DNA from 3 places in the Serratia sp. NFX21 genome. Region 2 is predicted to be linked to each of the others. Evidence: predicted binding sites of a transcription regulator. Region 2 holds the regulator's gene; each other region holds the start of a gene.
The links. Region 2 encodes PurR, which represses purine synthesis genes. Its sites were predicted from a motif close to CANGCAAACGTTTGCNTG; they were not measured.

Region 1: purE (5-(carboxyamino)imidazole ribonucleotide mutase) is a predicted target of PurR. The motif match lies at 2,824-2,841, and genes of this name have one in related genera.
Region 3: purT (formate-dependent phosphoribosylglycinamide formyltransferase) is a predicted target of PurR. The motif match lies at 2,186-2,203, and genes of this name have one in related genera.

Annotation. Positions count from the first base shown of each region.
Region 1 covers NZ_CP183196.1:1,663,012-1,667,490, reverse strand. Annotated here, with positions in the region: gene cysS (cysteine--tRNA ligase) at 1-1,237, opposite strand, end outside; gene ppiB (peptidylprolyl isomerase B) at 1,540-2,034, shown strand; gene ACNT1W_RS07805 (UDP-2,3-diacylglucosamine diphosphatase) at 2,045-2,767, shown strand; gene purE (5-(carboxyamino)imidazole ribonucleotide mutase) at 2,933-3,457, shown strand; gene purK (5-(carboxyamino)imidazole ribonucleotide synthase) at 3,454-4,479, shown strand, end outside.
Region 2 covers NZ_CP183196.1:2,785,681-2,790,159, reverse strand. Annotated here, with positions in the region: gene ACNT1W_RS13270 (C40 family peptidase) at 1-325, shown strand, start outside; gene sodB (superoxide dismutase [Fe]) at 519-1,097, shown strand; gene ACNT1W_RS13260 (YnhF family membrane protein) at 1,151-1,240, opposite strand; gene purR (HTH-type transcriptional repressor PurR) at 1,564-2,589, shown strand; gene punR (DNA-binding transcriptional activator PunR) at 2,586-3,530, opposite strand; gene punC (purine nucleoside transporter PunC) at 3,654-4,479, shown strand, end outside.
Region 3 covers NZ_CP183196.1:3,459,234-3,463,712, forward strand. Annotated here, with positions in the region: gene yqfB (N(4)-acetylcytidine aminohydrolase) at 1-185, opposite strand, end outside; gene ACNT1W_RS16290 (YebG family protein) at 225-548, opposite strand; gene dbpA (ATP-dependent RNA helicase DbpA) at 637-2,019, opposite strand; gene purT (formate-dependent phosphoribosylglycinamide formyltransferase) at 2,261-3,439, shown strand; gene ACNT1W_RS16305 (YoaH family protein) at 3,473-3,718, opposite strand; gene ACNT1W_RS16310 (glycosyltransferase) at 3,782-4,479, opposite strand, start outside.

The sequences.
Region 1 (4,479 bases), 1.1 Mb from region 2:
CTTCACCGTCGTCCGCCTGTGCGCCGCCCTGCAGGAACAGTTCCGGTTCTTGCTGCAACAAGCCCAGCACCTTCGCCAGCTTGCGCAGTTCCGCCGCCAGGCCGTTGGCTGCAGTCAGATCTTCTGCTTTCAGACGGTTAACCTCGCGTGCCAAATCAAACAGCGCCGAATAAGCTTCCGGGGTATTGAAGTCATCATCCATGGCTTCGCGGAAGCGAGCTTCAAACACTTCGCCACCGGCCGGTTGAGCGTTAACGTCGGTACCGCGCAGCGCGGTGTACAAACGCTCCAGTGCGGTACGCGCCTGTTTCAGGTTCTCTTCGCTGTAGTTCAGTTGGCTGCGATAGTGGCCAGACATCAGGAAGTAACGCACGGTTTCGGCGTCGTAGTAACCCAGCACGTCGCGGATGGTGAAGAAGTTATCCAGCGATTTCGACATTTTTTCTTTGTCGATCATCACCATACCGGAGTGCATCCAGTAGTTGACGTACGGGCCGTCGTGAGCACAGCTAGACTGGGCAATTTCGTTCTCGTGATGCGGGAACATCAGATCGGAACCGCCGCCGTGGATGTCAAAATGGGTGCCCAACTGCTTGCAGTTCATCGCAGAACATTCAATGTGCCAGCCCGGACGGCCTGCGCCCCATGGCGATTCCCAGCTCGGTTCGCCCGGCTTGGACATCTTCCACAGCACGAAATCCATCGGGTTGCGTTTTACATCATCGATTTCTACCCGCGCACCGGCCTGCAGCTGATCCAGATCCTGGCGTGACAACAAGCCGTATTGCGGATCGCTGTCGATAGAGAACATCACGTCGCCGTTGCTGGCCACGTAGGCGTGATCGCGATCGATCAGGCGCTGGGTGATCTCAACGATCTCGGCGATATGCTGAGTGGCGCGCGGTTCGATGTCCGGGCGTTCAATCAGCAGAGAATCGAAGTCGGCGTGCATCTCTGCCAGCATGCGCGTGGTCAGTTGATCGCAGCTTTCGCCATTCTCTGTCGCACGGCGGATAATTTTATCGTCAACGTCGGTAACGTTACGCACGTAGTTCAGCGAATAGCCGAGGTAACGCAAATAACGCGCGACGACGTCGAAAGCAACAAAGGTACGCCCGTGGCCGATATGACACAGGTCATAGATGGTTACCCCGCACACGTACATGCCAACTTTACCGGCATGAATGGGCTTAAATTCCTCTTTTTGACGACTCAGGGTATTAAAAATCTTTAGCATCGGGACATTCCGTGGTGTGCGTGATAACAAAAATAGTAATTAGGCGATTCACCCAGCAGCGTATTGAAACCCGAAGCCTGATCTAATGCAAGGTTAAGGCCGCGCTTTGCTAAGCTGAGAGGTGGAAAACGGTGAGAAATCAGCGAACGCCACCAATGTTATAATATAACAATTATCGTTTTACCACAGCCAGCGTGCGGTTTACCCGCTGCTGACTGATTAAAGGAGATATGTTATAACGGCGGTCTGATTGTTCACTCGATCCTTGTGACATCTCAATTCATCTTGTTAGGACTAAAACTATGGTTACTTTCCACACTAATCACGGCGATATCGTTATCAACACCTTTGCTGACAAAGCGCCGGTTACCGTTGAAAACTTCCTGAACTACTGCCGTGAAGGTTTCTACAATAACACCATTTTCCACCGTGTTATCAATGGCTTTATGGTTCAGGGCGGCGGTTTTGAGCCGGGCATGACCCAGAAAGACACCAAAGCGACTATCAAGAACGAAGCCAACAACGGTCTGAAAAACACCATCGGTACCCTGGCAATGGCTCGCACCAACGATCCACACTCTGCGACCGCACAGTTCTTCATCAACGTGGCAGACAACGACTTCCTGAACTTCCGCGGCGAAAACGCGCAGGGCTGGGGCTACTGCGTATTTGCTGAAGTGGTTGAAGGCATGGACGTGGTTAACAAGATCAAAGCGGTGAAAACCGGCCGTAGCGGCATGCACCAGGACGTACCGGTAGAAGACGTCATCGTCACTAGCGTTACCGTCAGCGAGTAATCGCGGCTGCATGAACACGCTGTTCATCGCAGATCTGCATTTAAGCGCACAGGAACCGGCAATCACTGCCGGTTTTCTGCGTTTTTTGCGGCAAGATGCCATTCACGCCGACGCCCTGTACATTCTTGGCGACCTGTTTGAAGCCTGGATCGGCGATGACGATCCCGAGCCACTGCACGGCGAAATCGCTGCGGCACTGAAGGCGCTGCAACAGGCTGGCGTGCCCTGCTACTTTATCCACGGCAACCGTGATTTTCTGGTCGGCAAACGCTTTGCCCGTGCCAGCGGTATGCAACTGCTGCCGGAAGAAAAAGTGCTGAATCTGTATGGCCGAAAAATCCTTATCCTGCATGGCGACACGCTGTGTACCGACGATCAGGCCTACCAACAGTTTCGCCGCAAGGTACACAATCCGCTGATCCAAAAACTGTTTCTGGCCATGCCGCTGCGCTGGCGTCTTAAGATCGCGGCCAAAATGCGTGCCCGCAGCCAGCAGAGTAACCAGTACAAGTCGGACTCTATTATGGACGTCAATCCACAGGCGGTTGAGCAGGCGATGCTGCGCCACAAGGTTCACTGGATGATCCACGGCCACACTCACCGTCCGGCGGTGCATGAATTGGCATTGAGCAACGGCAAGGCCCACCGCGTGGTGCTGGGAGCCTGGCACGTTGAAGGCTCCATGATCAAAGTCAGTGCCGACGCCGTCGAGCTGATCCAATTCCCGTTCTAAGTTCCTGACTTGTCGCACAGGTAAAAAAATTCACGCTTTTGGCAATGAAAACCGGCGACGCAACCGTTTTCCTCGCCGTGCGCTCATGGTATGCTCTGTGCCCTCATTCGGCCTCCCGCCGCAGGCAACCGGCCGTCGTTTGTACAATACAGGAGCCTTACACCCATGGGAGCCAACGCCGCTTCAGCCACCCACGCTGGGGTTAAAATCGCAATTGTAATGGGATCGAAAAGTGACTGGGCCACCATGCAGTTTGCCGCCGAAGTCCTGACCTCGCTCGATGTCCCGTTCCATGTCGAAGTCGTTTCCGCTCATCGCACGCCAGACAAGCTGTTCAGCTTTGCCGAGCAGGCAACTGATAATGGCTTTGACGTGATCATTGCCGGTGCAGGCGGTGCTGCGCACCTGCCGGGCATGCTGGCGGCGAAAACGCTGGTTCCGGTGCTGGGTGTTCCGGTGCAAAGCGCCGCACTGAGCGGTGTAGACAGCCTGTATTCAATCGTGCAAATGCCGCGCGGTATTCCAGTGGGTACGCTGGCCATCGGCAAAGCCGGTGCCGCCAACGCTGCCCTGCTGGCGGCACAAATTCTGGCGCTGCACGACGCCGCGCTGGCACAACGCCTGGCCGACTGGCGTCAGGCTCAAACTGACGAGGTGCTGAACCACCCGGATCCGCGGGAGGAAGCATGAAGCCGGTTTGCGTACTGGGCAACGGTCAGTTAGGGCGCATGCTGCGCCAGGCCGGTGAACCGCTGGGTATCGCCGTGTACCCGGTAGGCCTCGACGCCGAACCGGAAGCCGTGCCCTACCAGAACAGCGTGATCACCGCCGAAATCGAACGCTGGCCGGAAACCGCGCTGACGCGCGAACTGGCAACCCATAACAGCTTCGTCAACCGTGATATTTTTCCGCGTCTGGCAGATCGCCTGACGCAAAAGCAGTTGCTCGACCAACTTGGTCTGGCCACCGCGCCGTGGCAACTGCTGGCTGACGTCGCCGAATGGCCACAGGTGTTCGCGACTCTGGGTGAACTGGCGATCGTCAAACGTCGCGTTGGCGGTTACGACGGCCGCGGCCAGTGGCGTTTACGCCCAGGCCAGGAAGCCGAATTGCCGGCCGATGCCTATGGCGAATGTATCGTCGAGCAAGGGATTAACTTCTCCGGTGAGGTGTCGCTGGTCGGCGCACGCGGGCATGACGGCCAGTCGGTGTTCTATCCGCTGACCCATAACCTGCATGAAGAAGGCATTCTGCGCACCAGCGTGGCGCTGCCGCAGCCCAACCCTGCCCTGCAACGGCAGGCGGAGCAAATGCTGACGGCCATTCTTGATGAGCTGAACTACGTCGGCGTAATGGCGATGGAGTGCTTTATCGTTGGCGATCGCCTGTTGATTAACGAGCTGGCCCCCCGGGTACACAACAGTGGCCACTGGACGCAGAACGGCGCGTCTATCAGCCAGTTCGAACTGCATCTGCGCGCTATTCTCGCCCTGCCGCTGCCAAAACCGGTAGTGAGCACACCGTCGGTGATGGTCAACCTGATTGGCACCGCAGTGAATCAGCAGTGGCTGGCGCTGCCGCTGGTGCATCTGCACTGGTATGAGAAAGAGGTGCGTGAAGGTCGCAAGGTCGGGCACCTGAACCTGAACGATCCTGACGCCGCTGCGCTGCTGCAGACCTTGCAGGCACTGGCACCGCTGCTGCCGAGCGAA
Region 2 (4,479 bases):
AACCGGCTTTGACTGTAGCGGTCTGATTTATTACGCCTATAAAGACATCGTTAAAATTAAAATGCCGCGTACCGCCAACGAGATGTATCACCTGCGTGACGCAGCGCCGATCAAGAAGAGTGAGCTGGAAAGCGGCGATCTGGTGTTCTTCCGCATTAACAACCGCGGCGTGGCCGACCATGTTGGGGTTTATTTGGGTAACGGCAAATTCATTCAGTCCCCGCGTACCGGTGAAGAAATCCGCATCAGCCAGCTCGATAACGACTACTGGCAAAACCACTACATCGGCGCACGCCGGGTAGTCACGCCAAAAACCATTCGATAAACTCCCTTGCGGCTGGCACTGTCAGCCGCTCTCCCCTGATCGTTTCCCCAAACCTCGTAGTCATAGCCAATCCCTTGCCCGTTCCCCCTGTAATTCATCGCGAAAATTGCTAAGCTAAATACCCACAATAAAAACAGGTCAATCTAATACCCGTTGTTACGACGGTGGACTGGCACTGTACAAGGAGAAAGCAATGTCGTTCGAACTTCCTGCATTACCTTATGAAAAAAACGCCCTCGAACCGCACATTTCCGCAGAAACTCTGGAATACCATTATGGCAAGCATCACAACGCCTACGTGGTGAACCTGAACAATCTGCTGAAAGGCAGCAAGTTTGAAGGGTTGTCCCTCGAAGAGATCGTTAAGGCCTCTGACGGCGGCATCTTCAATAATGCCGCTCAGGTATGGAACCACACTTTCTATTGGCACTGTCTGTCGCCACAGGGCGGCGGTGAGCCTGAAGGTAAACTGGCCGTGGCGATTAATCAGGCATTTGGTTCTTTCGCCGAATTTAAACAGCAATTCAGCGACGCCGCAGTGAAAAACTTTGGCGCAGGCTGGACCTGGCTGGTGAAAAAACCGGAGGGTTCGCTGGCGATTGTTAACACCTCGAACGCAGCGACACCGCTAACCGGTGATGATAAACCGCTGCTGACCGTCGACGTTTGGGAACACGCCTATTACATCGATTACCGCAACGCACGACCTGCCTACCTGGAAAACTTCTGGGCACTGGTTAACTGGGCATTTGTGGAAAAGAACCTGGCGTAACGCGGGGAAAAACAATCAGGCGCAGCGGGCTGCGCCTGTTTTACTTGAGGGGATCAGTTCAAAGCAGCGGTGAAGCTGAAAGCAATAATCACGGCCAGCGCACAAACGGTGGTGAACAGTGACATTTTCAGATCGGTATCCATTACAACTCCTTTTCAGATTGGGTTTCCCAAGGGTAAAAGGCACACAATTAATGCGTCAAACCATTTTCACACAGTTGAACAATAAAATCTTGTTATCATTTCCCGGTTTATTATACCGATTACCTCTTCCACTTTGGCTCAATATGGGACAAAATTCGCAGTTCACAACTGTGTACCGGCAAAATGCCCCTCCTGACCAAGCGCTGACGACTTCAACACACTAAAAACTCAGTTTTCGCTTCTTTGGAGAAGGATCTACGCAGGCAAACGATTAACATCACACTTACATACTGCAACATGTGAGTTCAGGAGTCATTCTTTACATGGCAACGATTAAAGATGTGGCCAAACGCGCTGGCGTTTCCACCACCACCGTTTCGCACGTCATCAATAAGACTCGTTTCGTCGCCGAAGAGACAAAAGCGGCCGTTGGCGCTGCGATTAAAGAGCTGCATTACTCACCCAGCGCCGTAGCGCGCAGCCTGAAGGTCAATCACACCAAATCGATTGGCCTGCTGGCCACCTCCAGCGAAGCCCCCTACTTTGCCGAAGTGATCGAGGCGGTAGAAAACAGCTGCTACAGCAAAGGCTATACGCTGATTTTATGTAACTCGCACAACAATCTGGACAAACAGCGGGCCTATCTGGCGATGCTGGCGCAAAAGCGTGTTGATGGTCTGCTGGTGATGTGTTCGGAATATCCAGACCAATTGCTCGGCATGCTGGAAGACTACCGCAACATCCCAATGGTTGTGATGGACTGGGGCGCGGCCCGCGGTGATTTTACCGATAGCATCATTGATAACGCCTTCGCCGGCGGCTATCTGGCCGGGCGTTATCTGATTGAACGCGGTCACCGCGATATTGGAGCCATTCCAGGCCAACTGTCGCGCAATACCGGTGGCGGCCGCCATCAGGGCTTTTTAAAAGCCATGGAAGAAGCCAATATTGAAGTACGTGACGAGTGGATTGTTCAGGGTGACTTTGAGCCGGAATCCGGCTACAAGGCCATGCACCAGATCCTGTCGCAAAAACATCGCCCGACCGCGGTATTCTGCGGCGGCGACATCATGGCGATGGGCGCGATCTGCGCCGCCGACGAACTTGGGCTGCGGGTGCCACAAGACATTTCGGTGATTGGCTACGATAACGTGCGTAACGCCCGCTATTTCACCCCGGCACTGACCACCATTCATCAACCCAAAGAGCGTTTGGGTGAAATGGCGTTCACCATGTTGCTGGACCGTATTATCAGCAAGCGTGAAGAGTCGCAGGTGATTGAAGTGCATCCGAAACTGATTGAGCGTCGTTCGGTCGCTGACGGCCCATTCATCGATTACCGCCGCTAATTGCTAATGCCGGAAGCCGCTGTGGTTTCCGGCACCACTTCGCTTAGCCATTCCTGATTCAGCGTTTCACTGTCCCCCAGGTAATCCAACAGCCAGGCCATCGCCGGTGATGGCGTATTCTGCTGCCAGGTCAGACAACAGGGGCTGGCCGGAAACGGCTGCTGCAGCTGCAACGCTACCAGTTCCCCACGCTGCACCAATGGCAAGGCCTGATGCGCCGGCATCATGCCAACGCACAGGCCGGCACACAGACAATCCAGCGCCGAGGCCCAGTCCGGCACCACCAGCCGCCGTTGGTTGTCCAGTGTCCAGGTGACCCGCTTGGGCAGGTTGCGCGAGGTATCTTCCAGACACAGCGACGGGAAAGGCCGCAGTTGCTCATCATTCAACAGGCCATCCATCATCGCCAGCGGATGCTGCGGACTGACCACGCACAGCCAGCGCATGTCGCCCATATCGCGAAAGGCAAACCCGCCCCCGACCGGCACCGCACGCGTCGCCCCAATAGCCATATCAGCACGCCCGTCCACCAGCGCATCCCAGACGCCGTTAAACACCTCAGGTTGGACCATCAGTTCTACGTCGGGGAAATGGCGATAGAAGTCCAGAACCAGTTGGCGGCAGCGCTGGGGTTTAACAATGATGTCTACCGCAATTTTCAGTTGGCCACGCCAACCGTTAGCCACCTGTTGACACTGGCGGCGGGTGTCGAGCATTTTTTTGATGACACTGCGTGCCTCCTGCACAAACACCACGCCGGCCGGGGTCAGTTCCACGTCACGATGACGCCGTTCAAACAGCGGAACCGCCAGCCATTGTTCCAATTGCCGCACGGTATAACTGACCGCCGAGGGCACTCGGTGCAGCTCATGCGCCGCTGCGCTGAAGCTGCCGGTGCGGGCGACCGCATCTACCACATCGAGAGAATATTCAGACCACATAACCCTGCCTTCAATTTTTTTAACAGCACCTCGCAAATATTACCGTTTCACAAGCAGAGATCCAGCCGGATACACTTGCCGGCGCTAAAAACCTGCGACAATAAAATATTAATGAGAAATACCATGCGAAATTCCTTTGGTTTTATGTTCTATCTTGCCGGCCTGAGTATGCTGGGTTACCTGGCCACCGACATGTACCTGCCCGCCTTTGGCATAATGCAGCAAGACCTGCAAATTTCCGCCGGGGCGATCAGCGCCAGCCTGAGTATCTTCCTGGCCGGCTTCGCCTTTGCTCAATTGCTCTGGGGGCCACTTTCCGACCGCCTCGGCCGTAAACCGGTGTTGCTGATTGGCCTGGCGCTGTTTGCCCTGGGTTGCCTGGGCATGCTGTGGGTACAAAATGCCGTTCAACTGTGGTCACTGCGTTTCATCCAGGCCATTGGCGTCTGTTCCGCCGCCGTTACCTGGCAGGCACTGGTGATTGACCGCTACCGTGAAGGCAAGGCCAACCGGGTCTTCGCTACCATTATGCCGTTGGTGGCACTTTCACCAGCGCTGGCGCCGTTGGTCGGAGCCTGGCTGTTGAACCACATGGGTTGGCGTGCCATTTTTGCCGTGCTGCTGGGCATTACCATCATTCTCCTGCTGCCGACTCTGCTGTTGAAAGAAAACGCCAAACCCTTGCCTTCCGCAGAAAAGAAAAACAGCCTGACCTTCTGGCAACTGCTTAAATCCCCGGTGTTCAGCGGCAGCGTTACCATCTTTGCCGCCTGCTCAGCCGGCTTCTTCGCCTGGCTGACCGGTTCACCCTTTATTCTTGGCGATATGGGGTACAGCCCAAATGATATCGGCCTGAGCTATGTGCCGCAGACCCTGGCCTTCCTGTTAGGGGGTTATGGCTGCCGCACCGCGTTAAATCGCATTAATGGCAACACCTTACTGCCGTGGC
Region 3 (4,479 bases), 670 kb from region 2:
AGGCGCACCGGCGTGACTGACAGCACTTCAATCTGGCAGAAAAAGACGTTGTCTTCATTGCGGCTAACGCGCAATACCTCACCGGGTTGAAAGTGGGATTCACTGGCATCCCGAATGGTAATGGTCTTGCGCCCGGCCAAAATATCTTGCTCAAAGCGGCTGAAGAAAGTTATTTCACGGCTCATTCTAGATCCTTTTTCATCACATTGCCGCAACATAAGTCATTATGCTGCCTGCTTTTCTGACGCAGATCCCTCTTTAGTGGTAGCGACAGGTTTTTCCGTTTTCACTTTGGCGGATTTCTTAGGCGCTTCTGTCGGCCCAGCGCCGCGCAGAATTTGCCCCAGCACGTCTTTATTCTCCGCCAGGAAGAAGCTCAGCCCTTCACGCTGCTCATCATCCAGGGTCAGGGGTGACTGCTGCAGCCATTCACCGAGGCTATCTGCCAGATCCAGCATTTTGTCGTAAGCGTCGGCTTCTTTCTTGGTTGCGAAAGTCATCTTTTCCTCACCGTTTCTCACCACCACATATTTAACTTCAACGGCCATGTGTGCATTCCTCAAAGGTTAGAATACTGTATTTTTATACAGTATAAGGTGATTTTACGCAGGGATGCAAGCGCACCCCTGACGCGACTTATTTCAACAACCGCACCTTGCAGTTCTTACCCTTGATTTTGCCCTGCTGAAGCTGTTGCAGTGCCTTGCGGGCGCTTTCCTTGCGGATCGCCACATAGGCATGTACCGGGAACATGTCGATCTTGCCCACTTCCGCCGCCGTCAGCCCGGCATCGCCGGTCAATGCGCCGAGAATGTCGCCTGGACGGATTTTGGCCTTGCGACCACCGTCGATGCACAGGGTGACCATTTCGGCTTCCAGCGTGGTATTCCCCGCCCCGCTCAGCTCAGATACCGGTGCCCACTTAACCTTGGTTTGCAAATAGTCTTCAATGGCATGTGCGCGCGTCATTTCCTGCGGTGTGCACAGGCTGATCGCCTTGCCGCTCAAACCGGCACGGCCGGTACGGCCAATGCGGTGAACGTGCACTTCCGGATCAAATGCCAGCTCGTAGTTAACTACCAGCTCCAGCTCTTTGATATCCAGGCCGCGTGCGGCAACGTCGGTTGCCACCAGCACCCGGCAACTGCGGTTGGCAAAACGCACCAGCACCTGGTCACGATCGCGTTGTTCCAGATCGCCATGTAGCGCCAGCACGTTGATGCCGCGAGACTCCAACGCTTCATACACGCTCTGACAGTCGCGCTTGGTGTTGCAGAACACCACGCAGGAAGAAGGTTGGTAATGGCGGATTGCCGACACCAGCACCGCCGGACGCTGATCGCGGGTGGTTTCATAGAAGCGTTGTTCGATGGTGGTTTGTTCTTCACCGTCGTCCACTTCCACATTTAACGGGCTGCGCTGCACGCGGGCGCTGATGCGTTCGATACCGCTCGGATAGGTTGCCGAGAACAGCAGCGTTTGGCGCTGCGGCGGCGTGTAACTGATCACATCATCGATGTCATCGGCGAAACCCATATCCAACATGCGGTCAGCTTCGTCCAGCACCAGCACTTTCAGTTCATCCAGTACCAGCGTTTTCTTGCGCAGGTGTTCCTGAATGCGCCCCGGCGTCCCCACCACGATATGGGGGGCATGTACCAGCGAGTCAAGCTGCGGCCCCATCGGCTGGCCGCCGCACAGGGTCAAAATTTTAATGTTCTGGGTGAAGCGCGCCAAACGGCGCAATTCTTTGCTCACCTGGTCAGCCAGCTCACGCGTCGGGCACAGGATCAGCGCCTGCGCGGCCACCTGAGCTACGTTAATTTTGTCCAGCAGACCGATGCCGAACGCCGCCGTTTTACCGCTGCCGGTTTTTGCTTTGGCACGTACGTCCTGCCCATTCAGGATGGCGGGCAGTGCGGCGGCCTGCACCGGTGTCATTTCGGCATACCCCAGTTCGTTGAGGTTGGCCAACTGTTCGGCTGGCAGCGGCAGGGAAGAAAAAGATACTGTGCTCACGGCGATAACTCTTTATGGCAAATGGAATGGCGGCGCGCTCAGGGCAGCACCGAATCAGCCGCAGATGATAACAGAGATAGGGTGGATTACGGATTTCACGCATAAAAAAAGCCGCCAACTGCGGCTTTTGGCCAACACATCGGCAGTTCAATAGCCTCCGGCTGCATACGCAAACGTTTTCGTATATACTGCCGGGCCATTATCCGACCGCATTACACTCCACAGATCCAGGTACGAGACTATGTTAACTATTGGAACCGCCCTGCGCCCGTCCGCCACCCGCGTTATGTTGCTCGGCTCCGGCGAGCTGGGTAAAGAAGTTGCTATCGAATGCCAGCGTTTGGGCCTCGAAGTCATCGCCGTAGATCGCTATGCCGACGCCCCTGCCATGCATGTGGCGCATCGCAGCCACGTGATTAACATGCTCGATGGCAACGCGCTGAAGGCCGTGATTGAGCAGGAACGTCCTGACTATATCGTGCCTGAGATCGAGGCCATCGCCACCAGCATGCTGGTTGAACTGGAACAGCAAGGACACCGCGTGGTGCCCTGCGCCGAGGCAACTCGCCTGACGATGAACCGCGAAGGCATCCGCCGTCTGGCGGCGGAAACCCTTGGCCTGCCAACCTCCAGTTACCGTTTTGCCGACGGCGAAACCGCTTTCCGCCAGGCGGTCGACGAAATTGGCTACCCGTGCATTATCAAGCCGGTGATGAGCTCTTCCGGCAAGGGCCAAAGTCTGATCCGCAGCCCGGAACAGTTGAAAACCGCCTGGGATTATGCCCAGCAAGGCGGTCGCGCCGGTGGTGGCCGGGTGATTGTTGAAGGGCTGGTAAAATTTGATTTTGAAATCACCCTGCTGACCATCAGCGCTGTCGACGGTGTGCATTTCTGTGCGCCGATCGGCCATCGTCAGGAGGACGGCGATTACCGCGAATCGTGGCAACCGCAGCAGATGAGTGACCTGGCGCTAAGCCGCGCACAGGCGATTGCAGAAAATGTGGTGAAGGCGCTGGGCGGTTTTGGCCTGTTCGGCGTTGAATTGTTTGTTTGTGGCGATGAAGTGATCTTCAGCGAGGTTTCACCGCGCCCGCACGATACCGGCATGGTGACTCTGATTTCACAAGATCTGTCCGAATTTGCGCTACACGTTCGCGCTTTCCTCGGTCTGCCGATTGGCGCCATTCGCCAATTTGGCCCTTCTGCTTCGGCGGTGATCCTGCCACAGCTAATCAGCGGTGACCTGCGCTTTAGTGGGCTGGATCGCGCGCTGGTCGGCCACAATCAACTGCGTTTGTTCGGCAAGCCGGAAATTAACGGTCAACGTCGGATGGGGGTCGCGCTGGCTACGGCAGAAAATGTAGCGCTGCCGGTGGAATCGGCCAAACGGGCCGCAGCTGCGGTGGTGATTGAAGGTTAATGCTTTGGGGCCGGTTTGCCGGCCCCGACAACATCAATAGTTTTCGTCTTCTTCCGAGTCGTCATCAGCCTGGTCATCCGGCCGTTCCTGATACTCTTCATCGTCGTCTTCGTCATCAAACATGACGCTAACCTGATCACCCTGATGTTTTTCGCGGATTTCCTGCGCGACGCGCGCGATGGCTTCACCACTGCTCATGCCTTGTTCCATCAACAGATGGATACGATCTGCAGCTTCCTGCTGCTCTAGATGACTCAGTGACGGCATACCTGCAAGCATGTGTTTCTCTCCGGCAAAATGGAGGCTGAGTATACGCCTTAAACCGACGGATCCCAACGTCTGTTATTCGGCCGCCGGCAGTGAACAAGGATCGCCATGTCGCCACTGCTTCAGGCGGTGAAGCCAGAGAATAACGTGCCATCCCTGTTTGAGGCCGCGCGCGTTATCAACCATCGCCCGATCGATGCCAAGCTGAAAGAACTCATCGGTGATACGGCACTGGGCCGCCAGCTCTGGCTCACGACGGATGCTGTGGCAAATGCCCAAGGCTTCACGGGTAATCTGCCAGTGGAAAGCCGGGCGGATGGCAATTTTATCGGCATAACGCCGATTCAACGCCACCAGCATGGCTACAATTTTCATGTAATGGCGCTGATACTCGACGTTTGCCTTGCCCGTACGGCGGCGGTTACTGATCGACTGGCCGTGCACCCGTTGGCGATACAGCGCTTTGCCAAGGTATTTCACCCGCTGGGCATTAAACATCACTTCAGTAGTCCAGGGAATATCCTGATGGTGCAAACCCGGTTCGAAATACAACCGGTGCTGCTTAATAAAATCAAGACGATATACCGCCAGCCAGACCACATGAATAAACTTTCTTGATTCTAACGCACGCTCCAGCCATTGCACGCCGCTAATAACATCGGTATCACCTAATCGCTTTAGCGGAATAATCGGCTGCAATTCATCCTGGTCGGTGAAATAACGCTCACCGTTACACTGCATGACATCCAATTGGTTTTGTTCGGCTAATTCAA